4 regions of the Ruegeria sp. CF1 genome follow, and region 3 is predicted to be linked to each of the others. Evidence: riboswitches for the same ligand, from Rfam matches in the RefSeq annotation. Region 3 holds a riboswitch; each other region holds the start of a gene.

Evidence for each region. A riboswitch is a leader RNA that binds a small molecule or an ion and turns the genes downstream of it on or off. The one in region 3 is predicted to bind cobalamin.
Region 1: another riboswitch for cobalamin. It lies ahead of ACRZ96_RS07625 (DUF1636 family protein); the one in region 3 lies ahead of ACRZ96_RS07945 (energy-coupling factor ABC transporter permease).
Region 2: another riboswitch for cobalamin. It lies ahead of ACRZ96_RS15030 (hypothetical protein); the one in region 3 lies ahead of ACRZ96_RS07945 (energy-coupling factor ABC transporter permease).
Region 4: another riboswitch for cobalamin. It lies ahead of ACRZ96_RS17760 (DUF1636 domain-containing protein); the one in region 3 lies ahead of ACRZ96_RS07945 (energy-coupling factor ABC transporter permease).

What each region holds. Positions count from the first base shown of each region.
Region 1 is NZ_JBQFRN010000002.1:508,810-514,516, forward strand. Features, by position in the region: gene cobN (cobaltochelatase subunit CobN) at 1-2,256, opposite strand, end outside; gene cobW (cobalamin biosynthesis protein CobW) at 2,262-3,317, opposite strand; gene ACRZ96_RS07625 (DUF1636 family protein) at 3,314-3,694, opposite strand; cobalamin riboswitch at 3,780-3,986, opposite strand; gene ACRZ96_RS07630 (NAD(P)-dependent oxidoreductase) at 4,131-5,078, shown strand; gene ACRZ96_RS07635 (glycosyltransferase family 2 protein) at 5,193-5,707, shown strand, end outside.
Region 2 is NZ_JBQFRN010000008.1:136,948-142,654, forward strand. Features, by position in the region: gene ACRZ96_RS15020 (DNA polymerase III subunit gamma/tau) at 1-1,730, opposite strand, end outside; gene ACRZ96_RS15025 (phosphatase domain-containing protein) at 1,903-2,403, shown strand; gene ACRZ96_RS15030 (hypothetical protein) at 2,408-2,815, opposite strand; cobalamin riboswitch at 2,907-3,126, opposite strand; gene ACRZ96_RS15035 (alpha/beta hydrolase family protein) at 3,249-4,106, shown strand; gene rsgA (ribosome small subunit-dependent GTPase A) at 4,143-5,171, opposite strand; RNA gene ffs (signal recognition particle sRNA small type) at 5,331-5,429, opposite strand; gene ACRZ96_RS15050 (bifunctional 2',3'-cyclic-nucleotide 2'-phosphodiesterase/3'-nucleotidase) at 5,468-5,707, opposite strand, start outside.
Region 3 is NZ_JBQFRN010000003.1:37,541-43,247, forward strand. Features, by position in the region: gene ACRZ96_RS07930 (GcvT family protein) at 1-1,250, opposite strand, end outside; gene ACRZ96_RS07935 (aminotransferase class V-fold PLP-dependent enzyme) at 1,272-2,522, opposite strand; gene ACRZ96_RS07940 (transglutaminase-like cysteine peptidase) at 2,780-3,019, shown strand; gene ACRZ96_RS07945 (energy-coupling factor ABC transporter permease) at 3,125-3,808, opposite strand; cobalamin riboswitch at 3,885-4,097, opposite strand; gene ACRZ96_RS07950 (L,D-transpeptidase) at 4,313-4,975, shown strand; gene ACRZ96_RS07955 (hypothetical protein) at 5,017-5,316, opposite strand; gene ACRZ96_RS07960 (heavy metal translocating P-type ATPase) at 5,476-5,707, shown strand, end outside.
Region 4 is NZ_JBQFRN010000012.1:40,769-46,475, reverse strand. Features, by position in the region: gene ACRZ96_RS17780 (LysR substrate-binding domain-containing protein) at 1-333, shown strand, start outside; gene ACRZ96_RS17775 (iron ABC transporter permease) at 388-1,401, opposite strand; gene ACRZ96_RS17770 (ABC transporter substrate-binding protein) at 1,403-2,350, opposite strand; gene ACRZ96_RS17765 (ABC transporter ATP-binding protein) at 2,369-3,154, opposite strand; gene ACRZ96_RS17760 (DUF1636 domain-containing protein) at 3,151-3,507, opposite strand; cobalamin riboswitch at 3,610-3,817, opposite strand; gene ACRZ96_RS17755 (hypothetical protein) at 3,801-3,956, opposite strand; gene ACRZ96_RS17750 (catalase family protein) at 4,076-5,143, shown strand; gene ACRZ96_RS17745 (peroxidase family protein) at 5,162-5,707, shown strand, end outside.

The sequences.
Region 1 (5,707 bases), on a different contig from region 3:
GAGCTTGACGCCTTGTGTATAGGCCGCGCGCGTGGGAACCGAGCGTGGGTCGGTCGTGTAAAGATTCCGCCCGGTCGGCAAAACATCCGTACGCCCGCGATAGGGGGAACCGGACGGCCCGGCCTCGATCCGTTTGCCCGCTAAAGCGTCAATCAGGGCAGAGCGTTCAGCTTGGGCTGAGGGGGCAGCGTCGAAATTGCCCGTCTCATCGGGAACGCGCCCAAAGATATGCAGCCCATCACCGAACTGGCTTTCCTTGATGTCGCAGACAAATCGGTCAATGCGCGTGATCGCCTCGGCGGTACAGGTGGCCTGATCGAGGCCAAGATCGCTTTCCAGCCCGATCGCCTGCGCCTCGTCCCGGATATCTTCCTGCAGGCGATCGCGGCGTTTGGGGTCTAGCCCGTCCGCGTTCGAGAACTCGTCCAAAAGCGATTCCAGCCGCACCATGCGATCTGGTGTGCCGCTTTCCTTCATCGGGGGTGGGATATGGCCCAACGTGACCGCCCCGATCCGACGCTTGGCCTGCGCGGCCTCGCCGGGGTCGTTGACAATGAAGGGGTAGATCACCGGCAGATCGCCGATTAACGCCTCGGGCCAACATTCGTTGCACAAGGCGACTGATTTTCCCGGCAACCATTCCAGCGTGCCATGCGCACCGATATGGATCAGCGTATCCGCGACCAATCCTTTGCGCAGCCACAAGTAAAAGGCGACGTAGGCGTGGCGCGGTGTGCGCGACAGATCGTGATAGTCGTCATCGCGCAGTTCGGGTGTACCGCGCTCGGGCTGCAGCGCGATCAGCGCTTTTCCACGACGCAGTGCCGTGAAATGGAACGCGCCGTTTGTGAAAGCAGGGTCGTCTTCGGGAGTGCCCCAAACCTTATTGAGATCGGCGCGGAGTGTTTCCGGCAGCGCCGCCAGCGCCGCCTGATAATCCTCTAGCGGCCATGAAATCCGTGCATCAAGAAGAGTTTCAGCAATTGGCTCGGCAGGCGCGGTGTCATACCCTTCGCCTTGCAGATCGAGCAACATTGCCTCAGCCGAGGCCAGCGCATCCAGACCCACTGCATGTGCCATCTGCCAGTCTTTGCCGGGATAGGTCGATAGTACCAGCGCCGGAACCTGCTCCGCTTTGGGTTTGTCGTGAAGGTTCAGCCAGCCGGAGATGCGGTTGATGATGGCTTCGATCCGTTCGGGTTCAGCCCGATGAGCGAAACGAGAATATTCGAGATGCGGATCGCGTTTGCCCGGCTCTTTGAAGGATACGATGCCCGCGTTGATCCGCCCGTCCACTTCCGGAAGGACCACATGCATCGCGAGGTCGGCAGGTGAAAGGCCACGCACTGCGTCAGCCCACGCTTTGCGGCGTGAGGTGGCCAGCGCGACCTGAAAGACCGGCACCTCTGCCACATCCAGAGGTGAGGTGCCTGATGCGCCCTTGCCTGAGAATGAGGTGGCGTTGACGATCGCCGAAGGCTTCAGCGCCACAATAGTCTCGCGCAGCCAATCGGCGGCATTTGGTGCTTTGAGCGACGGGGCAAACAGGCCGACGGCCTCAAAACCCCGCGCCCGCAAGCTGCGGATCAACGCCGCAATTGGGGCGGTATCTGCCGAGGTCAGGTATGCGCGATAAAAGGTTACGATGATACGTTTCGCATCACCGGGCAGAGCGTTTTCTGCAGGGATCACGCCGTGATCTGGGCACCAGGCACCGCATTCGGGGATGGTCTTGGCGCCCATGACCGGACCTGCATACAACCCCGCAGCCAGTGCCATCTGCGCCAGAGCGGCCTGCGCCGCGACCTCACCGCCGGTGTCGCACAGATGCGCCAGCCGCCGCAGGGTCGAGACAGGCAGGGTAGAGTAATCATCCAGCCGCGTATCCTCGCGACCGTCTGCGGGCAGTACGGCCAGTGCAATCCCTTTGGCCTGCGCCAGCGCCAGAACCTGCTGCAAGCCGTACGCCCAATAGGGCACTCCACCGATCAGACGGATCAGGATGCCCTTTGCGCCCTCCAGTGTCTGCTCGACATATGTGTCGACTGAGAGGGGATGCTTCAGCGCCGTCAGATTGGCCAGCCGCATCGTTGGCATGCGTCCTTCAGGCCCACCTCCACGATGCCATCCCGCCGCGAAAGCGCCAAGGTCACTGTCGGAAAAGGACAGCACCACCAGGTCCGCCGGGCTCTGACCCAGATCGGTCGGGGTCTCGGTTTCTTCGAGCCCATGGCTTTCGCGGAAGACGACGTGCATAAGTCTTACTCGGCAGCCTCGGTTACACCCACGAGGATATCGCGGATCTCGGCCTCTTTGATATCGTCATGCTCGGCAATGACCACAAGGCGCGAGCGACGGTCTTCGCCGGGCTCCCACGGGCGGTCATATTGGTGACGCACGCGCGCACCGACGGCCTGAACCAGTAGGCGCATGGGCTTGCCTTGAACGGCGGCATAGCCTTTGACGCGCAGGATATTCAACTCGTTGGCCAATCGTTCAATCTTGGCGACCAGATCAATCGGATCGGTTTGCTCGGGCAGTTCAACGATGATGCTTTCGAAATCGTCATGCTCGTGATCGTGATGGCCGTCGTGATGGCTGGGACGCGCGTCCATGTCATCCTCGGCCGCGGCTTCTAGACCCAGCACGACGCGGACGTCCACGGCACCCTCGGCCACTTCGACCACGGGCATGGGGCGGGGCGCTTCGGCGGCGATGATCTCTTTCGCTTTCGCAACGCCTTCCGGGCCAGCCAGATCGGGCTTGGTCAGCAGAATGATGTCGGCGCAGGAAATCTGATCCTCGAACACCTCGGACAAGGGAGTTTCATGATCAATCGAGTCATCTGCCATGCGTTGCGCATCCACCGCCTCGACATTCGGAGCGAACCGACCAGCGGCCACGGCCTCGGCATCGGCCAGAGCAATCACGCCATCGACGGTGATTTTCGAGCGGATATCGGGCCAGTCGAACGCCTTCAGCAGCGGTTTTGGCAGGGCAAGACCGGAGGTTTCGATCAGGATGTGATCGGGGCGCGGCTCTAGTGCCATCAGGGCTTCAATGGTCGGGATGAAATCATCGGCCACGGTGCAGCAGATGCAACCATTGGCCAGTTCCATGATGTTTTCCGCCGGGCAATCAGGAATGGCGCAGGACTTCAGGATATCGCCATCGACGCCGACATCGCCGAATTCGTTGACGACCACCGCCAGACGCTTGCCCTGCGGGTTCTGCATCAGATGGCGCACCAGTGTGGTTTTGCCCGAGCCCAAAAAGCCGGTGATCACAGTGACGGGGAGTTTCTCGAGATTGCTCATTTCAGGGCTCCAATCGGGGGAATGCGGGCCGCACAGTTTTTGCGGAAATGTTCGGGACGTTCGCGCCATTTGACCAAACCGTCCTCGGTGGCGAGGTATTTGGCTGCGCCTTCGACGATGGTTTCAACATGGTCGATCTCGTTCAGATGCTCATACACGAAAGTCCAGCGATCCGGTCCTCCGCGTAGCACGATCGAGCAGCCTTCATCGCAATTCGACAGGCATTCCACAGCTTTCAAGGTAATGCCTTCGGGCAGGCCCGCCTGTTCAAGCGCCTTGTGCAGCAACGTGCCGGGGCGCTGGGCGTCATCCTCGACAGGCAGCCCGCGACGGCAGGTAGTGCAAACCAGCAGTTCGACCGGTGCGGTCTCGGTCATGTCTCTCATCCCCCCAAATCCTCTTCGTGGGGGACGGGGTTTCATGCGGGCCGATCACAGCCCCACACCGGAACACCCCGTCCGGTTTCATCTTCGGGCGTTGGCAGGTCTCCCGGCTTGCGGATTTCAGAGGAGGCCTCTGTCGGATGTCCCGCCTTCCCGGCCATACTGCCAGTGGCTTTGGGCACCCTCTCCGGTCACGGTCGCGGGGGCGGCTGCGTTTGACGGCAAAAACCGCTGACGCATTCCCTTTTCATCTGCTCTCGCAGACACCAACGAAAGGGACATGCGGCAGGGCAGGGTTGCTTGTCAAGCGAGTCGCGCCGATCCGTGAAAAAGCGGATAAAAAGCGACCTGTCGGGGTCGCTGGGCGGCATGATACTTCTGCAACGACGTGCTGGCATGGCAGCAAGATGCGAACAGGAGGATACCGCGCATGAAAGTAGGGTTTGTCGGGCTGGGGAATGTAGGGGGCAAGCTATCTGGATCGCTGCTACGAAACGGTATCGATCTGACGGTTCATGACCTGAACCCGGATCTGGTGACCGAATTCGTCGCCAAGGGTGCCAAAGCCGCCAAATGTCCGGCGCAGCTGATGCGCGATTGCGATGCTGTTATAACCTGTTTGCCTTCTCCTGCGGCCTCGGACGCGGTGATGCAGGAAATGTTGCCAGAGGTCGGCCCTGGCAAAATCTGGATGGAAATGTCGACCACCGACGAAGCCGAAGTCAAACGCCTTGGCGCAATGGTCATCGAACGAGGCGGCGCAGCGGTGGATTGCCCGGTTTCGGGCGGATGTCACCGGGCAGCGACGGGTAATATCTCGATCTTCGCAGGCTGTGATCGTGAGACTTTTGAACGTATCCTGCCATTCCTGACCACCATGGGGCGGCGCATTTTGCACACGGGCGATCTGGGCTCGGCCTCTGTTTTGAAGGTGTTGACCAATTATCTGGCGACCGCCAACCTGATCACCTGCGCCGAGGCACTGGTGACAGCCAAGGCCGCCGGCATGGACCTTGGAACCACCTATGAGGCGATCAAGATATCGTCAGGCACATCCTTCGTGCACGAGACCGAAAGTCAGGTCATCCTGAACGGCTCGCGCGATATTTCCTTCACCATGGACCTGGTGAAAAAAGATATCGGTCTGTTTCAGGAGGTCGCCGACCGTGCCGGAGTTCCCCTTGAGATAAACCCATTGATGATCAAGATTTTCGAAGATGGCATCGCGCGATATGGTGAGCGTGAACTGTCCCCGAACATCATCAGGCGGCTAGAGGACGCGACCGGACTGGAGATCCAGGCGCCAGGGTTCCCAACCGAGATGCTGGACGACGAGCCAGAAGAACCGGGTTATGAGGTGATCCCACAGAATCGGTAGATCAAATAATCGGCAAGCGTTGCGGCTGTCTGGCGGCCTGGTTGGACAAAATTCTGGGGCTATTCTAAACAGGTCAACAAGAGTCCGACACCGGCACAGGCAAGAGAACAACTTATGACGAATGAGACCTTTCTCATCGTAACAACGATGAAAAACGAAGGGCCTTTCATGATCGATTGGGTGGCCTACAACCACGCAATCGGCTTTGATGACATTCTGATTTATACCAATGATTGCGCTGATGGTACCGATGCCATGGGCGAACGGTTGCAAGCGCTTGGCTGGGCTCACCACCAACGAAACAGGCTGGGTCCGCGCGCTGCGCCGCAGGTTCGTGCATTTTCGCTTGCGCGGAATCACCCAAGCTATCTGTCATCGGATTGGATTCTCAGTTTGGATGTGGACGAGTATATCAATATCCGTTTGCCCAATAGTGATATAAGAAGCCTCGTTGAGGCCAGCGGCGTGGCGGACGCGATCTCGATCTGCTGGCGCATGTTCGGAAACGCGGGTCAGAACGATTTCGTTGATCGACCTGTACCTGAGACTTTCTTTCTGGCCGCCACCGAAGACGGCTATCCGCATCACCGGACCAAAGGGTTCAAAACGCTGTTCCGCAACAACGGAAA
Region 2 (5,707 bases), on a different contig from region 3:
TCAACCTCGGGCAGGGCCTCGATTTCGACCTGAGCGGCGCGTTGTTCGGCGCTTTCGATGCTCTTAATCCGCGCTTTGGGGAAATGGGTCAGCACTGCTTGCACCAGAGGGTGCTGTTCCGCCTCGGCCTTCAGGGCCAGCTCAGCGGCATCCCGAACCTCGGCAATCGTCGGGGCGTCGCCCTCAGAGACAATAGAAACAGCCCAGCGGTTGCCTGTCCAACGCTGCAGCGACGCGCCCAATCGTTGCGACAGGTCGGTCGGGGCGTTGTCGGTCGGTGCGAACTCGATCCTGCCCGGTTGATAGGAAACCAGACGCACGCCGTTTTCGACCTCGACTAGCAGCTTCACGTCCCGGTTGGCTCGGATCAGTTCAACCACATGTTCAAATGTAGGATAACGTGCCAGCGCTGCCTGCACATCCTGGGCCAGCGCGGCCGTTGGCCCGCCCGCGCTGCCGCCAATCCCCGATGCGGCATAGGCCGGTCGGGCCACAGCCTGTGGCGCGGAAGGAGCATGTCCGGGCGCACCGATTCCCTTGCCGGGGCCACCATTGGGCGGCGGAGGCGTATCTTGCAGACGCTTGATCAGCTCCTCCGGGCTAGGCAAGTCGGCCACATGGGTCAGGCGGATCACGGCCATTTCCGCAGCCATCATTGCGTTGGGTGCGGCGGAAACTTCCTCGAGCGCTTTCAGCAGCATTTGCCACATGCGTGTAAGGACTCGCATGGGCAGAGCCTCGGCCATTTGTTGACCTCGGGCGCGTTCGTCGGGGGAAACGGTGGGATCTTCGGCGGCATCCGGGGTGATCTTGACCACCGAAACCCAATGCGTGATTTCAGCCAGATCGCGTAAGACGGCGAGTGGATCAGCCCCTTCGGCATATTGCCCGCTCAGCTCGGTCAACGCGCCTGCAGCATCGCCGCGCAGGATCATATCCATCAGATCCAGCACCCGGCCCCGATCGGCCAGCCCCAGCATCGCGCGCACCTGATCCGCGCTGGTTTCACCGGCCCCGTGCGAGATCGCTTGATCCAGCAGTGAGGTCGCATCCCGCGCCGATCCCTCGGCGGCCCGGGTGATCAACGACAACGCATCCTCGGCAATCTGTGCCCCCTCGGCACCTGCAATTTTGCGCAGCAGTCCGATCATATCCTCCGGCTCGATCCGGCGCAGATCAAAGCGCTGGCAACGGGACAGGACGGTCACCGGGACCTTGCGAATCTCGGTGGTGGCAAAGATGAACTTCACGTGTTCGGGGGGTTCTTCCAGCGTCTTGAGCAGCGCGTTGAAAGCGCTGGTCGACAGCATGTGAACCTCGTCGATGATATAGATCTTGTAGCGCGCGGACGCAGCGCGATAGCGGACGCTGTCGATGATCTCGCGGATGTCATTGACACCGGTGCGGCTGGCGGCGTCCATCTCCATCACATCGACATGGCGGCCCTCCATGATGGCTACGCAGTGTTCACATTGACCGCAGGGTTCGGTGGTAGGGCCGCCGCTGCCATCGGGACCGATGCAGTTCATACCCTTGGCTATGATCCGAGCGGTCGTCGTCTTGCCGGTACCGCGGATGCCGGTCATGATGAAGGCCTGCGCGATCCGGTCCGCCTCGAAGGCGTTTTTCAGAGTGCGCACCATGGCATCCTGACCGACTAGATCGGCAAAGGTTTCGGGGCGGTATTTGCGGGCAAGAACCTGGTAGGCGGGGCTGGGCGTCTCGGTCATGTCTGCTCTGTCGGATTCGCGTTACGCCGCAGCGTAGAGGCCCCCGCCGCCCGCGTCCACAGCCGGCCGGGACGATTTTCATTTTGGAATGCGTGGGTATGCGGCTAAAATCCACTCTATTCTATTTACTGGACCAGTATGTTGTTGGGTGAAGTTTGTTTGGGGGGAGATTATGTCGCAACTGGTGGTTTATGCGTTGCAGGTTGGCGGAGGCACCTTGGCCTTGTCATCGATGCCCGGGCGCGGAGGCACTTATACCGAAGACCTCGATCTTATCGCAGACTGGAAGCCGGGACTTGTGATCTCGATGACGACTGAGGTCGAGATGATTCAGGATGGTGCGCGGAATTTTGGCGCTGATATTCAGGGGCGTGCCAGCAGATGGGTGCATTTGCCGATCGAAGATTTTGGCACGCCACCCAAAGAGATTTTGGACCGCTGGCCCCGCGTTGGCGCGACTGCCCGTCAGGCGTTGTCAGGTGGTGGCCGTGTGCTAGTGCATTGCCGTGGTGGCTGTGGCCGATCCGGGATGGTGGTTCTGCGTCTGATGGTTGAATGCGGTGAACGGCCTGAGGCGGCATTGAAGCGATTGCGTACGGTGCGTCCTTGCGCAGTCGAGACAAATGCCCAGATGCTTTGGGCCGTTGAACCGGCCCGTGTTCAAGCCGTTTGACGGCTTAGACACCAACATGTGGCGAGATTTCGCCACCGTTGTGCTGCACCAGAAGCGAAGCCTCAAGCATGGCGCAAGGAGGATTCCTTAGCAGGTCTGCGGGTAGGCTGCGGTACTCGGTTCCGAACATCATGTCTGCGTAGTCATCCAGCCGGCCGGTATCGATTTCAGGATCGGTTCCGCAGAATACACGTATCTGGTCGCATTGGGCGCGAAAGCGGGCGGTACATCCCTCTGGGCAGTGCGACAGGTCAATACTGCCTTCAATCTCAAACCCAGATTTTGTGACCGGTTTTGTGGTGGACATGGCCTGCGTCAGAGCCCGCGCCATTTGCGCCAGTGCGGGGCAGGTTGCCCCAGTACGTTGGCACACGGTCGCCGCGAATTCGTGCGTTTTAGTCTTCCAGATCATCAATGCGCCCTCCGCGCGCAGGGCGAGGGCGTGGCACAGGTTGGTCGGTGCAGAGCACGATCAAACCCGTCCCGGACACCCCGCCCGAGTTTCGGTTCTACATCTGATGGCAGGTCTCCTGACTTGCGGGTCATCGCTTTGCCGACCTTCCCAGCCTTCAAGGCCAGTGGTATCTCGGCATTGCTCTCCGCTTACAGTTGCGGGGGCAGTCTCGGACTAGGTTCTTTCCGGTTTTCTCCGTGCAGAACCGCACCGTGTTCCCTTTTCATCCCGGCCCGATTGGGCGCGAGAACCATCGCGACATGGCTATCGGCTGCGCCGTGCCCGAGTCAAGAAGATTGCGTCAGGCAAGTGACGTACGGTCCAGCCACGTCAACCTTGACTTGAGGCGCTTCGGGTGAACTGATCAGTTCAGTCGGTATTGGAGGGCACCATGTTGGACACGCAGCAGGCGGTTGTGACCGAGGATTTTCAGATCCCGTCCGACCCGGCAATGTTGTCGGCGCGGCTTTACCGTCCGGTTGCCGACCCCGAAAAGGTGGTCGTCATAAACGGTGCGACTGGGGTGCCGAGGGATTACTATCAGCACTTCGCCCGATGGCTCGCCGAAGAACAGGGCATGGCCTGCCTGACCTATGACTACCGGGATTTTGGTCACTCTTTGGTGGGTTCGCAAAAGCGGTCAAATGTCACCATGGCCGATTGGGCGTTGATCGACATTCCAGCCGCCCGGGCCGAGATGCGCCGACGGTTTCCACAGGCCAAGCTATGGAGCATCGGTCATTCCTTGGGCGGAATGTTTGGCCCGATCCAACCCGATATCGATCAGATCGACAGGATGATCTGTGTCTGTTCGGGTCTGGTAACGCTGGCGGATCACCCTTGGCCTTATCGCGCTTTGGCGGCGTTGTTCTGGTATGGTCACGCGCCGCTGGTGGTCAAGGCGCTTGGCTACCTGCCCGGACGGTTGGTCGGGTTTGGATCGGACCTGCCTGCCCAAGTCTATTGGCAATGGCGCAAATGGTGCACCGCCCCCAAAAGCTATGTGCCAGAGATCGGCACGACACTGCCCGCCGCCCGCTGGAAAGACTTGGGCAAACGTGTCGATCTGTTTACCTTCGCAGATGATGAAATGGTGCCGCCGGATGCTGTCTGGCGTCTTGCCGATCTCTATGGACCCAAAGCCGGGCGCCATCTGCTTGCACCAAGCGAATTAGGAGTGTCCAAGATCGGCCATATCGGTGCATTCGCAAGACGGAATGCGGCAGTCTGGCCTAGACTGATCGCCTGATAGCGCTGGGCACCGGTAGGTCGGTGCCCAGCTTCGTTATAGCCCTTTACGGGATTTTTTCTCGTGCATCACGCTGCGCACCATCTTGCCGAACGCCTTGTCGCGGGCGCGGGCCTGCGCCACCGAAGCGGAATTGTGTTGGTCTTCGCGCCGCAGCTTGCGCCAGCGGTCCAGCCGCGCGGGATCAAGCGTACCAGCGTCGATTGCCGCCTGCACCGCACATCCGGGCTCGGTCTCGTGCTGACAATCCGAGAAGCGGCAATTCAGGCTGAGGTCTGAGATGTCCGAGAACACCTCATCCAACCCCTCTTGCGCATCTAGCAGACGTAACGCGCGCATGCCGGGCGTATCGATCAGCCAGCCGCCATTGCGCATGCGATGCAAGGCGCGTGAGGTTGTTGTGTGCCTGCCGCGCGCATCGTCTTCGCGAATACCTGCGGTGGCCTGATCCTGCCCCGTCATCCCGTTGGCGAGCGTCGTTTTCCCAACGCCGGATGATCCAAGCAAGGCGCTGGTTTGTCCTTTCGGACACCACGACAGAACTTGTTCGAGATCGCCGTGATCCAGCGCGTTGACCGCAAGTACCGTCAGAAACGGGGCGAGCGATTGGGCTTGATCTACATAAAGGCTCGGATCATCGCACATGTCCGATTTGGTCAGAACGACCACCGGATAGCAGCCTGCCTGATGTGCCAGCGCAAGATACCGCTCCAATCGTGGCATATTGAAATCGGCGTTGCAGGAACTAACGATGAACAGCACATCAACATTTGCAGCAATCAGCTGCGCCGCTGCCCCTGTACCTGCGGCCCGGCGCTGCAGCAGGCTGCGCCGGTCCAGCACTCGGCGTATGCGTTTGTTTTCATCCGCCAGAACCCAATCCCCAACGGCATATGCGCCGGTTGATTGATCCAGAGATAACAAAGGCGATTCACCTTCAGGGCTCAGCCCGATCAGTCGATCCCGGTGTACGGCCGAGATGCGATACGGTAGAAGTGACGGATCAGCCGCATGCTGAGCCGCGAAATGAGAGGACCATCCGAGGTCCGATAAGGAAAGTAACATTGGTCTGCCTGTGATCAGAAACAGCAATCCCGCCGGATGGCAATCGCGCATCCGCTGGTGATGTGTTCAGGCAGTCAGTTGATCGGAAAGGATCAGAACCGGTCTGCCCGAAGGGAATTTGCTACAATCATAAACGCCCTCCTGCGGCTGATGGGTTCTAAGTGAGAGGTTGGACATCGACCCAAGCGGGGCTCGTTGTGGCTGCTTCCTTCCGGACCTGACCAGGTTGGCGAGGCGCTCGCCCGCGCCAACCTCTCAAAGCCGATATAGGTGCATCCCCTGAAAATGGCAACCCGTCAGAAGGTCAGATGAATACGCATGAAACCATCCGCATCGTCGGGCAGAATGCGTGGATGATACTCAGCAAGCTCTGCAACATGGTGTAGCGCGCGCGGCCCCGTTGTCAGGATCGCGCCCTGCCTTTGGTTTGGTACAAAAGAAAAGGGGCGCGGTGCATGTGCAAGTGGGTCGGCGGGCAGTGTGCCAGCGACGTATTTGCATAGAATATCCTGTATGCTGATCTGAGGCAGGTCAAT
Region 3 (5,707 bases):
GGGCGACCTGCACTACGCTCCTCGTTCGGGAAGTGGATGGCAAAACGGTGGGTATACTGGTCCTCAACCCGTGCCTTGGTGAATTTTTTGTCGGCCCAGGCGCCGAAGCGGGCCAGATCCCATGCAAACATGTCGTATTGCGGCTCGCCCTCGATCATCCACTGCGCCGCCAGCAGGCCCAGACCACCCGATTGCGAGAAACCCGGGATCAGTCCGCCGCAGAGGAAATAGTTCTTCAGTTCGGGCACCGGACCCCACAAGGCGCTGGAGTCCGGAGACCAGATCATCGGCCCGTTGATCACCCGTTTGACCCCTGCGGTGGCGGCAACTGGCACACGTTCGGTAGCGCGGATCACGTTTTCCATGATCCGATCCAAATCGTCGGGGAACAGGTCATGGGCAAAGTCCAGCGGCGTGCCGTCCTCGGCCCAGAACTTCATGTCCTTCTCATAGGCCCCGATCAGCAATCCGTTGCCTTCCTGACGGAAATAGTACTCGCCATCCCGGTCTGCAATTGACGGAAGGCGACGGCCCAGATTGGCAACTTCTTCGATGGATTCAGTCACGAAGTACTGGTGCTCGGTCGGTTGCAACGGCAGAGTCAGCCCCGCCAGCGCCGCAACTTCGCGGCCCCAAAGACCAGCGGCATTCACCATCCATTGCGTGTGAATATCGCCCTTTGCGGTACGCACGATCCAAGACCCGTCGGGTTGCTGATCCGTACCTAGCACCGGACAGAACCGTTCTATGGTTGCTCCCATGGCGCGGGCACCGGCAGCATAGGCGTGGGGCACGCCCGAGGGATCCACATTGCCGCCATCGGGTTCATACATGATGCAGCGGATATCGTCGAACTGCGCCAGCGGGTGCAGTTCCTTGGCCTGCTCGCGACTGACCTCGTGGAAGTTCAAACCATAAAATTTAGCCTTGGCTTCCTGCAGGCGCAGCTGATGCTCGCGTTCTTCGGTTTGCGCTAAATAGAGCGAGCCGGGCTGGAACACGCCGCAGCTCTGACCGGTTTCCTGTTCCAGCTCTTTATATAGATTCATCGTATAGTGCTGGATGCGGGTGATATTGTTGTTGTCATGCAGCCCATGAATGTTGGCCGCCGCGTGCCAGGTCGAGCCGCTGGTCAGTTCGTCCCGCTCTAGCAGGACCACATCGGTCCAACCCAACTTGGCGAGATGATACAGAATTGAACAGCCGGCTAGGCCACCGCCGATTACAACCGCTTGTGCATGCGTTTTCATGTGCTTCCCCTCTCAAATGCCTCAGGCGGCGATGGTTTTCATTGCACCCAGAAACTGGGCCACTTCGGCGACGCTGTTGTAGTGGCACATCGAAACACGCACGCAGCTGTCCATGCCAAGCGGTGTCAAGATGTTGCCCGAGTAGTGATCGGCCTTGCGCAAATGCGTACGGATGCCTTGTTCGTTCAGTTGCTTGACCACATCGACCGACGGCACGCCCTCGACCTGCAGTGACACCAGCCCCTCGCGTGCAGGGTTATCGACACCGCCCAGAATGGTCACCTTCTCCATCTCGGCCAGCCCAGGCAGGTTGCCGGTTCCGCGGATCATCGCATCAGTCAGCGCTTTTTCCTGCTCATGGATCGCCTCTCCGGCAGCGACGAATTTTGCGCGCCGGTCGGTGGCGTCGCTGACCTGTGCGCCCAGCCATTCGAAATAGCTGATTACGTCAGACATTGTAGCGTAAGAGCCGGTATCACGCGTCCCCATTTCCCAATTGTCGGCGGGGCCGTCGATCAAGCTGTTATGTGGCAGCTTGGTCAGCCGGTCAGAAATCCAGGCCACCCCGTAACCATGGCGCGAGAACACCTTGTAAGGCGAGATCACATAGCCATCGACATCATAGGCGGTTAGGTCGATCCGGCCATGCGCGGCGTGCTGGATACCGTCGATTATGATGAAGCAATTGGGCGCAACGGCGCGGATCTCGGCAGCCACAGCCGCTACATCCACGCCCATACCGGTCACCGGCGAGGTGTGCACGATAGTCGCAACCTTTGTGTCCGGCGTTACCTGCGCCGCATAAGCATCTGCTGTGACGGTGCCTGTGGCGTCGTCATGGACCACCAGAACATGATCTTGCCCGGCCACCCCGGCCCAACGCGCGCAAGCGCTTCGGGTCGCGGGATGTTCCAGCGTTGTGCCAAGTACCCGACCGGTGGCGGTGCCCAGACAGGCGTTCATGATCAATCGAAACAGCAGCTCGGTCCCGCTTTCGCCGACAAAGAACTGGCCACCGGGGGCGTTCATGAACACGGCCATATCTTCTTTGGCCTTGTTGATTACCCGCACCAGTTCGTGACTTCCCGGGTTGTCGCGGCCCTGATTGTCAGGGATCGCAGCATAAGCCTGCGAGGTGCCCACAACCGAATTCAGCGTCAGCGCCCCACCCGCGTTTTCAAAGAAAATACGCGGTCCCTGCTGCGGGCAGTGGTCAACCTGCGCAAATCGGGCACGGATTTGTTCAAGCAATTCTGGAGTGATCTTGGTCATCGGGAACCATTCCTGCGAAAATGTCATTCTGGCAAGATATATGCGCCCTTTTGCAAAACTACTCACAAAAAAACTTGGGGCATTGTGGGTGGAAATTGAGACCATCGAGCCAAGAGAGCTCAGCCACAAGAACAATATGGTTCGCGAATTTCAATTTCGTCGGCCCGATCACACCCTCACGCATGCCTTCGCTCGGTTGCGAAACCGCTAGTCAGGCCGACGGTTTGTAACCTGAGCGTGGTTCTAGAGACATCGCTTTGCAAAAGAAGTTTGAACTAATGCAGAACGGCCTGGATCCTACGAAGCTACTTATTGCAACTGTCTTGGACACCAATCGCAGTGGCCATGCAGTTTTAGTTTATCGCTCGAGTGAAGGCGATTTGATTCTGGACAATGTCACCAACAGGATCAAATCTTGGAAGGAAACGAGGTATCTTTTCCTACGAATACAGGACCCAAATCACCCTGATCGTTGGGTACAGGTTTCTAGCGGCTAAAGACAATGTGGCGCGCCCTAGAGACGCGCCACAATAAAATTTTGGTCCTGCGACTACTGGTTGTTTCGCGGCAACCCAAGTTTAGGACACTGCTTCAAACTTTGGTCAAGCTTTCGCAGCGTTGTACAAACGCGGAGTCACCAGACCTGTACTGTTCAAACCGCGCATTGCCTTGGCTGCCGCAAGCACTGCCAGATCAGCAATCGGCTCAATGACGATTACCAGCATATAAGCGCCGCCAAAGGACAGAACCGACGCCATGGTTTCTGCGCCGAAACCCTGGCCGTAGAAGGCCCAGAACCCAACCCATGCGACTACTCCTCCCTGATACGTCGCACTTAGGGCAAGAGCTTGGCCATATTTGAGGTCAACATATGCTGTGCCGGGTGCGATGATGCGGCTGGCCAGTGCCTGTAGCGCAAATAGCGGCACCAGCAGAGTGGTCAGGTTGATGAAGTACTGCGGAAGATCGAACGGGGCAAAAAACACACCCTGAATCAGGAGACCAGCTGCCAATCCAAAAGCCGCGGGTGCAGCACCGAGAAGCAGAAACAGCGTCGACCCCAGGATGAAGTGGACTTCAGAGACACCAACCGGGAAATGCGGCAGGACTTCGAAGAAAAGGAAAACCCCAACGGTGGCGAGCACCGAGCGCATAACAAAAGATGCAGGTCCATTCGCACGCAATGTGGAAAACGTTTCTTTCGCTGCGTAAGTAGCCGCACCTGCGGCGGTAACATAGGAAAGCGCGATTTTGGCACCATTCACGATGCCCGGTTCGATATGCATGTTCTTTCTCCCTACCGCCTCACCCGGCGGCTTGTCAGGTTGAATCGACCGTAAGGCCGACAGGTTCAGTCTGGGCATAGCCCGGCGCTTTACGGCAGGTCTCCTGACTCGCGGGTGCTCGCTCCGCCAACCTTCCCGGTTCCATTACGAACCAGTGGTGTCTTGGCATCGCTCTCCGCTCACAGTTGCGGGGGCAGTTACGGAATTGGCGCCATTGAAAACACCGAACCGTATTCCCTTTTAATCCTTTTGGCTTCCGCCATCAGGAACCGAAAACAATTCACCGCTACAATGGCGGCTTCGCCTGTGTCAATTGTCTTTGCGACCTATTCCAATGTAAACTCGACCGAAGCAGGATTCACGCAACCGGTCACTTGATCGACAGGGTAAACCAAGCGTTACCTGAAACCTCTTGAAGCTCTAGCTGCTAGAGGCTTTAAGATTCGGATTAATTCGCGATAGTGCGATCCAAATACGTTAAACTTGTGAACCAGGACGAGACCTATGCTTACAAGGCGCCATTTCATTCAATCCACCACAGCGCTGTTCTCGGCGTCTGCGGCCAGTCCATTGATCGCCAAAACCTGGCCAACCGCATCGCAGAAGACCTATTGGGACAGTCAGGTCACGCCAATTGGTTACGATCCAATGACCTCAAATCCGTGGGGTGTTCATGACCGTTTTTTACCAAGACGCGTCGCGGCAAATGATGGTTTGGTTCCAGGTGACATCCATGTGGATGCCGTCGCGCGCTATCTCTATCATATCGAAGAAGGCGGGACCGCAATGCGCTATGGCGTAGCGATCGCGCGCGGGAACCTTTACGAGCCCGGCACCTATGTTATCCGCCGAAAGGTCGAATGGCCACACTGGACACCAACCGCTTCAATGATCGAGCGCAACCCCGAATACGCGGAATTCCGGAATGGCATGGAGCCCGGGCCGAATAATGCTCTCGGCTCTCGTGCCCTTTATCTATACGTTGGAGACCGAGACACATATCTCAGAATTCACGGCACGCCTGAGCCAAGAAGCATCGGCGGTCGCGCAAGTTCTGGATGTGTGCGAATGATCATGGCTCATATCAATGACCTCTACCCAAACGTGAAAACCGGCTCGACCGCTTTCCTATACTCTGCCGAAGATAGCGTCACAGCCCGCTCATGAATATTGGGCAGCGTACAAGGACGTCGCTGCCCTCATTTCGATCAGGCGTCGCGCGCAATGCAGATCGGAGCGCCATTCGTCGCGCGCAATGGTACCAATGTCGTCTCGACGGGTCCGCTGTGCTCATACCAAAAGCAATTATCTTCTGGCAAAAGGCGTGCCGTGGTCAAATCCTGCGCCGGCCCTGCCAGCGCTACGACCGAATCTGGCACGTTGCCTGGTTCAAGTGCCTTGCTTTTGGCTCCGGTGAACTGGGCTGAGCAACCAGCCGTAATCGAGACTAACGTGATGGTAATTGCGATCCGTTTCTGCATTGATCTGTTCCAAATTTTTTGCGTCATCTGCAATTAGATTGCATCCACACGGCCGGCCCGCAAGACGAAATGAACTAACAATATCGCAGGCAAAGAACCCGGATGAAAAAAATATAAAAGGTATTGAAGCTCTAGTTACTGTAGGAACTATTTACAAAGGACCATAGAGATTCTTGAGGTCCAATCATGTCATCCGATACCCATAGCCACGACCATGGCCACGAAAACAAACATGGTCACCACGCATGCGGTAGTGGCGGGTGTGGCGACATCGCCCCCGCCGGTCCAATTCCTGAAGGTGGTAGAAGCTTTCAGGTCTCTGGCCTTGATTGCGCCGAAGAGGTGGCGATCCTGAACCGTGTCGTCGGCCCGAAAGCAGGTGGTGAAGAGCATCTCGCATTTGATGTGATCAACGGTC
Region 4 (5,707 bases), on a different contig from region 3:
AAAGTGCCGCTCATCCATCTTGATGCACCAGATACCGGTTGGACCGATTGGCGGGCCTGGACCCGTAAACTGGGCTATGAAGGCCCGCTGAATTCCGCGCATCGGGTCAACAATTACACGATTGCGCTTCAGGCCGCTCAGGACGATATGGGCGCAGTGCTGGGATGGGAGGGACTGACCTCGGAGCTGACCGCATCCGGAAAACTGGTCAGACTGTTGCCGCAAACCATCTCATCGCAACTGGATTTCTACGTGAAACTACACAACACCTCATCCGACCGAGCCAAGCTTGTGTTCAAGTGGCTCGGCCAAGCGGTTGACGGAAAGGTTTAAACTCGGCTCAGACCTGATCAGGACGAAATATCTTGGGAGCGAAGATCGAGGGCCTTACCGTTGATTTCTCGCTGTCCTGAATAAAAGCAAGAACACAAACACCGATCCGATTGAAGTTGTGACGATCCCCACCGGCAATTCCTGCGGAGCCAGCAGAAGCCTGCTGAGAATGTCAGAGCCGGTCAACAAGGCAGCACCAACCATAGCGGCGGTAGGTAGAAGGTTTTTGTGCAGGGGACCTGCGATCCCGCGTGCAATATGCGGCACCATCAGACCGACAAAACCAATCACACCGGCTACGGAAACAAACACGGCCGTTGCCAAAGCTGCGGTGAAAAACATGCTGAACCGCAGACCCCGAACCGGCACACCCAGAGTAGCGGCAGTCAAATCCCCGGTCAGCAGCGCATCCAACCAGCGGCTGCGATAAAGCGAATAGCTCAGGATCAGCAGCAGACCGATGCACACCAGCGGGAACGTCTCCCAACGGGCCAGGCCCAGCCCCCCCAGCATCCAGAAGATGACAGAATGGGCGGCGCGGCTATCACCGGCGAAGATCAGATAGTTGGTGATGGCCGAAAACAAAAACGACACAGCCAGACCCGCAAGGATCAGCTTCTCCGGTGCGCTGGTGCGAAGCCCATGAACCAGCGCCAGCACGATGCCCGACGCCACAAGACCGCCGCAAAAGGCAGCCAGAGGCAGAGTCCAGAAACCCAGAATATCTCCGGTCACGGTAATTACAAACACCGCCCCCGCTGCCGCGCCCGAGGACAGGCCGAACAGAAATGGATCGGCAAGGTCATTACGTGTGGTCGTTTGCAGCACCACGCCAACGATGCCCAGCCCGGCACCGATCACGGCTGCAAACAACGCGCGGGGCAATCGCAGGTCGAATACGATCCTATGCAGCGGCGACATCTCTCCGTCCTGCAACCCCGTACCGCGCAATATCGCGGTGAAGGTGTCGGACAAAGGAATCGAGGTTGTGCCGTAGATCGTGGAAATCAGCAAAAGGGCGGTCAGAACGACCGCCCCCAGCAACAACGTCAGGCCCAATCGGCCCATATCAGCTCTGACCCGGATGCATCGCGCGCGCCATCTTCGAGATCGCTTCGATATTTGCCGGTCCCGGCGTTAGCTCTTCGTAGCGCAATCCGATCCAGCGTTCGTTCTTGACGGCATCAGTCTGCGACATGACGGGATGTTCCTGCAGGAACTTGAAGGTGTCCTCGGCGCCATTGCCGGTCTGATAATCCAACAAAACCAGTAATTCCGGGTTCGATGCGGCAACGGCTTCCCACGAGGTGCGGCCCCAGCTCGTGTCCATGTCATGAGTGACGTTTTCACCACCGGCGGCTGTGATCATCGCATCGGGAATCGCGAATTTACCGGCGGTAAACGGAGCATCTGCAGGACCATCCAGAAGAAAGACGCGGGGCTTGGGCAGTTCAGCAGTCTTGGCTTCGATCGCTGCCAGCTGCTCTTTCCAGCCCGAGACCAGAGCCTCGGCCTTGTCTTCGACTTGCATCACCTTGCCCAAGCGCAACACATCGCCAAACAGAAGATCCATGCTGGCTTCGGGGCGATCCTTGTCCAGATGGACACAGCTTTCCGTTAGAACCAAGGTCTTGATTCCGAACGGTTCCAATGTATCTGGGGTCACATCACCACCCGGCTTCATGCCATAGTACCAACCTGCAAAGAACAGGTCGGGTTCAACCGCCACCAGGTTTTCGACGGTCGGATATTTCGGCGCAAGCTCGGGGATGTCGCCGCGCAGGGCATCAAAATCAGGGCTGGTCTTGTACCAGCCGGTGATGCCGGTCAGGCCGACGATCTTGTCCTGCAGACCCAATGCAAAGGCCATATCGGTCATGTTCATGTCATGCACAACCAGGCGCTCGGGCGCGGTATCAAAAACCAGCGGTTCGCCGCAGTTGTCTACGGTGACTTCTTGCGCAGCAGCACCGCTTGCCATGGCGGTGGCCAACGCCACGGGCCAGATGTATTTCATCTCAGTGTGTTCCTTCGACTAAGTTGAGACTGTGGTTCTTCGAATATCAAGCGCCGGGATCACGCGGCCTTCGTGGAGAAAGCAGAGGAAATCAACGCCAAAAGTTTCGCGGACTCTTTCGGGTGTCAGCACCTTGTCCACCGACCCAAACTCGATCATGCGGGTCGATTTCATCAGCGCCACGTGTGTGGCGAATTCGGGGATCATGACCAGATCGTGTACGATCATGACCACGGTGATCCCAAGCTCGGCGACCAAAGACAGCATCCGCCCTTTTGCATCAGGATCCAGATGGTTGGTCGGTTCGTCCAGAAACAGCAACGAAGGGTTCTGCGCCAAAGCACGCGCGATATGGGCACGCTGACGTTCGCCTCCGGACAGTTGGGCCATGCGCTTGTCCGCGAGATTGGCGAGACCGGTCAGGTCTAAAATCCGGTCCAGCTCTTGCGCGTGGCCTTCGGCAGAGCGGTCCGCACGGATGGGTATTTGCCCCAGCGCAACATAATCGCGCAACGCCAAGCGTCCATCGGGCAGTTCCTGCTGACCTACCACTGCAATCATGCGCGCACGCTCTTTGGCGGAGAGCTGTTTCAGACTGCGTCCTTTGATCCGAACATCGCCAAGTGCCAGCGGCTCAGCGCCGCACAACAGATTGAGAAGCGTCGTTTTCCCCGCCCCGTTCGGGCCGGCGATGGCTAGAATGGAACCCTCGTCCAACTCGAACGAGACGCCCTGCAACAGGACATCTCCGTTAAGGGCATAATACTCAAGGTTTTCGGCAATCAGAAAGGGTGGCAACGTCATTGCGATGCCCCCTGTTCGATCCGCGGCATGCGCGAGAGGGTTTTATTGAACAACGCCTGCGGGCGATCAGTGGCATTTGTCCAGCCATCCGGGCTTTCACGATACTGCGCTGCAAACTCAGCCAGCGCCTGCACCTCATCCGCGGTCTGAATGCCACCAAAAAGGTATTGCGCCTTTCCTACGGCCTGGAACCCAACCGTTCTGGGACTATCGCAGCCTGCCATGCAAGATGACGCGCGGATCGCAAAGCCGCGAGGTAATTTCCCAGTCAACGCATCGCAAATTTCATCAAGGCGCAGCCCTTCAGTGCAGCTTTCGCAGACTAGAATGAAATGATCAGGCGTATCTGGCATGGTCCACTCCACTTGTTTCCAAGCGCACGCGGAAGCTGCCGACAATGTAAACACGCGATTGACGCGCCATCAAAGCCTCCTTCCAGGACGCCCCGCCCCGGGTTGGTTAAACATCTGATGGCAGGTCTCCTGACTTGCGGGTCCGCGCTCGGCCAACCTTCCCGATCCTGTGGACCAGTGGCTGTTTGGCCTTGCTCACCGCTTACAGTTGCGGGGGCAGTTACGGAATTGGCACCTTTTGGCAAGCCTCACCGTATTCCCTTTTCATCCCGCGGCAACACCACCGGGAACCATCAATCGATTGAGTGCCCGAGAACACCGGACACGTCAATGATAAAGTCGAAGGCACCCAACTCTGGTCGAGGATCGAGCTCCGCCAACCACGTGTCCGAAGCACCAACCGAATAGCTTGGGCTGCGCGCCGAATTTGTCTGGCCACGGCTGTCCATAGTTGGTGTGTTTGGAAATTAGACAATCTGAGGTAAGCTGAACAAATTTAGAGGTTTAGCTTTGTCAGCACCTTACCCCTGTTTGATCATTGCCTGGGTTTATCCAAGGAGACGGTTCTTTGACACATGTTTCGCAAAACGCATTGCCGCCGGATATTGTTGATGATGTCATTGACCACAATCTCGAGGCCGTTGCACGGTGGAAAGGCCATCGCTTAAGGGCTCAGCATGGGCGCAGTCACGGGTGCGTGGCTGCAATATTCACCGTCAGAAACGATCTACCAGAACAGTTCCGTCACGGCCTGTTTGAACAGCCCGCAGCCTATTCAGCCGCACTTCGCTTTTCCAACGGCGCGCATCTGGATGACCGGAAATCGGATGCCCACGGGATGGCGATCAAGCTTTTTGACGTGCCAGGCCCCAAGCTGATCGACGCCGAGGCACTTGCGCATCTGGGGACCACACAACTCAGCGACGAGTTCGATTTCGTATTGGTCGATCAGGATGTGTTTCCCAGCTACGTCCCCGATGAATATGAGCGATTGGGCAGGCTTGTCGCCACATTACAAGCGGTCCAGCACGCGATCAAAGGGCGACGAAAATGGAGCCTTAGGTTGATCACCAAAGGGCTGCGCGCAGGATTTCGCGCCTTCCTCACTCGTGAAGGCAAGCGTCAGTTTCGCGTCGCGAGTGATTTTGCCTCGAACTATATGCACTCGCCTTTTGAGGTCCATTTCTGGTCGACAACACCGTATCGGCTGGGCCCCGATCTAACAGTCCGATACCTGGCCCGCAGCGCTAAACCAAAAATTCCGGCACATCCGGTAGACGACCCAGATGGGATCGGGCAGTGTTTGCGGCAAGACGTGGCCGATGGAGATAATCACTTCGAGCTGTGTGTGATTGAGCCCCCGCGCCCGGCCGACGAATTCGATGTGCTAGACAATCGCATCCGGTGGGCATGCGATCCGCAACCAGATGCACCTCTTGATCCGTACCATCATACCGTCACGCCCGTGGCGGATATCACGATTCCCAAAGGTGCAGAATTTGATCCGCAGAATGGCGACGCGATGAGCTTCTCGCCCTGGCGTGTCACGGCAGATCACGAACCTTTAGGACCGATTAATGCGATCCGGCTCAGAACCTATCTGAGCCTGGCCCGCGCCCGGTTCCCGAATCGATGACCAAACGGAGATGTATTGATGCTGGACGTTGATGATCTGATCAAACTCGGATTCAAGATCTCCCCACCCGTTACGAGTTATTTGGCCGCGATCAGGCTTGCAAACGCCGCGAAGATCCACCGACCGCGGCCCTATACGATGGGCGCAGACTACACGACATGGCCCGGCGTGTTTTCCCATCGCTGGATCGGTCGGCATACAACGCCAGAAGACCTCTCACCCGTCCTGCCGTCGGAAAGCGAAGTTGCTGATCTCTTTCACCGACGGACACAAGTGGATGGCAGCCCGCTTACCTTGATGTGCCCGCAAGGATCGACACTATTGTTTATCTCGGCCGCACAATGGTTTACCGACAGTTTCCTTCGCACCTTTGGGGCGAAAGGACCGGTTGATCAGACGGATTCGAACCACGAAGTCGATCTGTGCCAAATCTACGGGCTGAACGATTTTCAGACCGACATGCTGCGCGAACGCGATCCCGATACCAATGAACTAACCCACCGGCTGGCCTTTCGTCTGGATACACAGGGCGAGATGTGGGCTCCGAAGCTGTTTCAAAAAAAC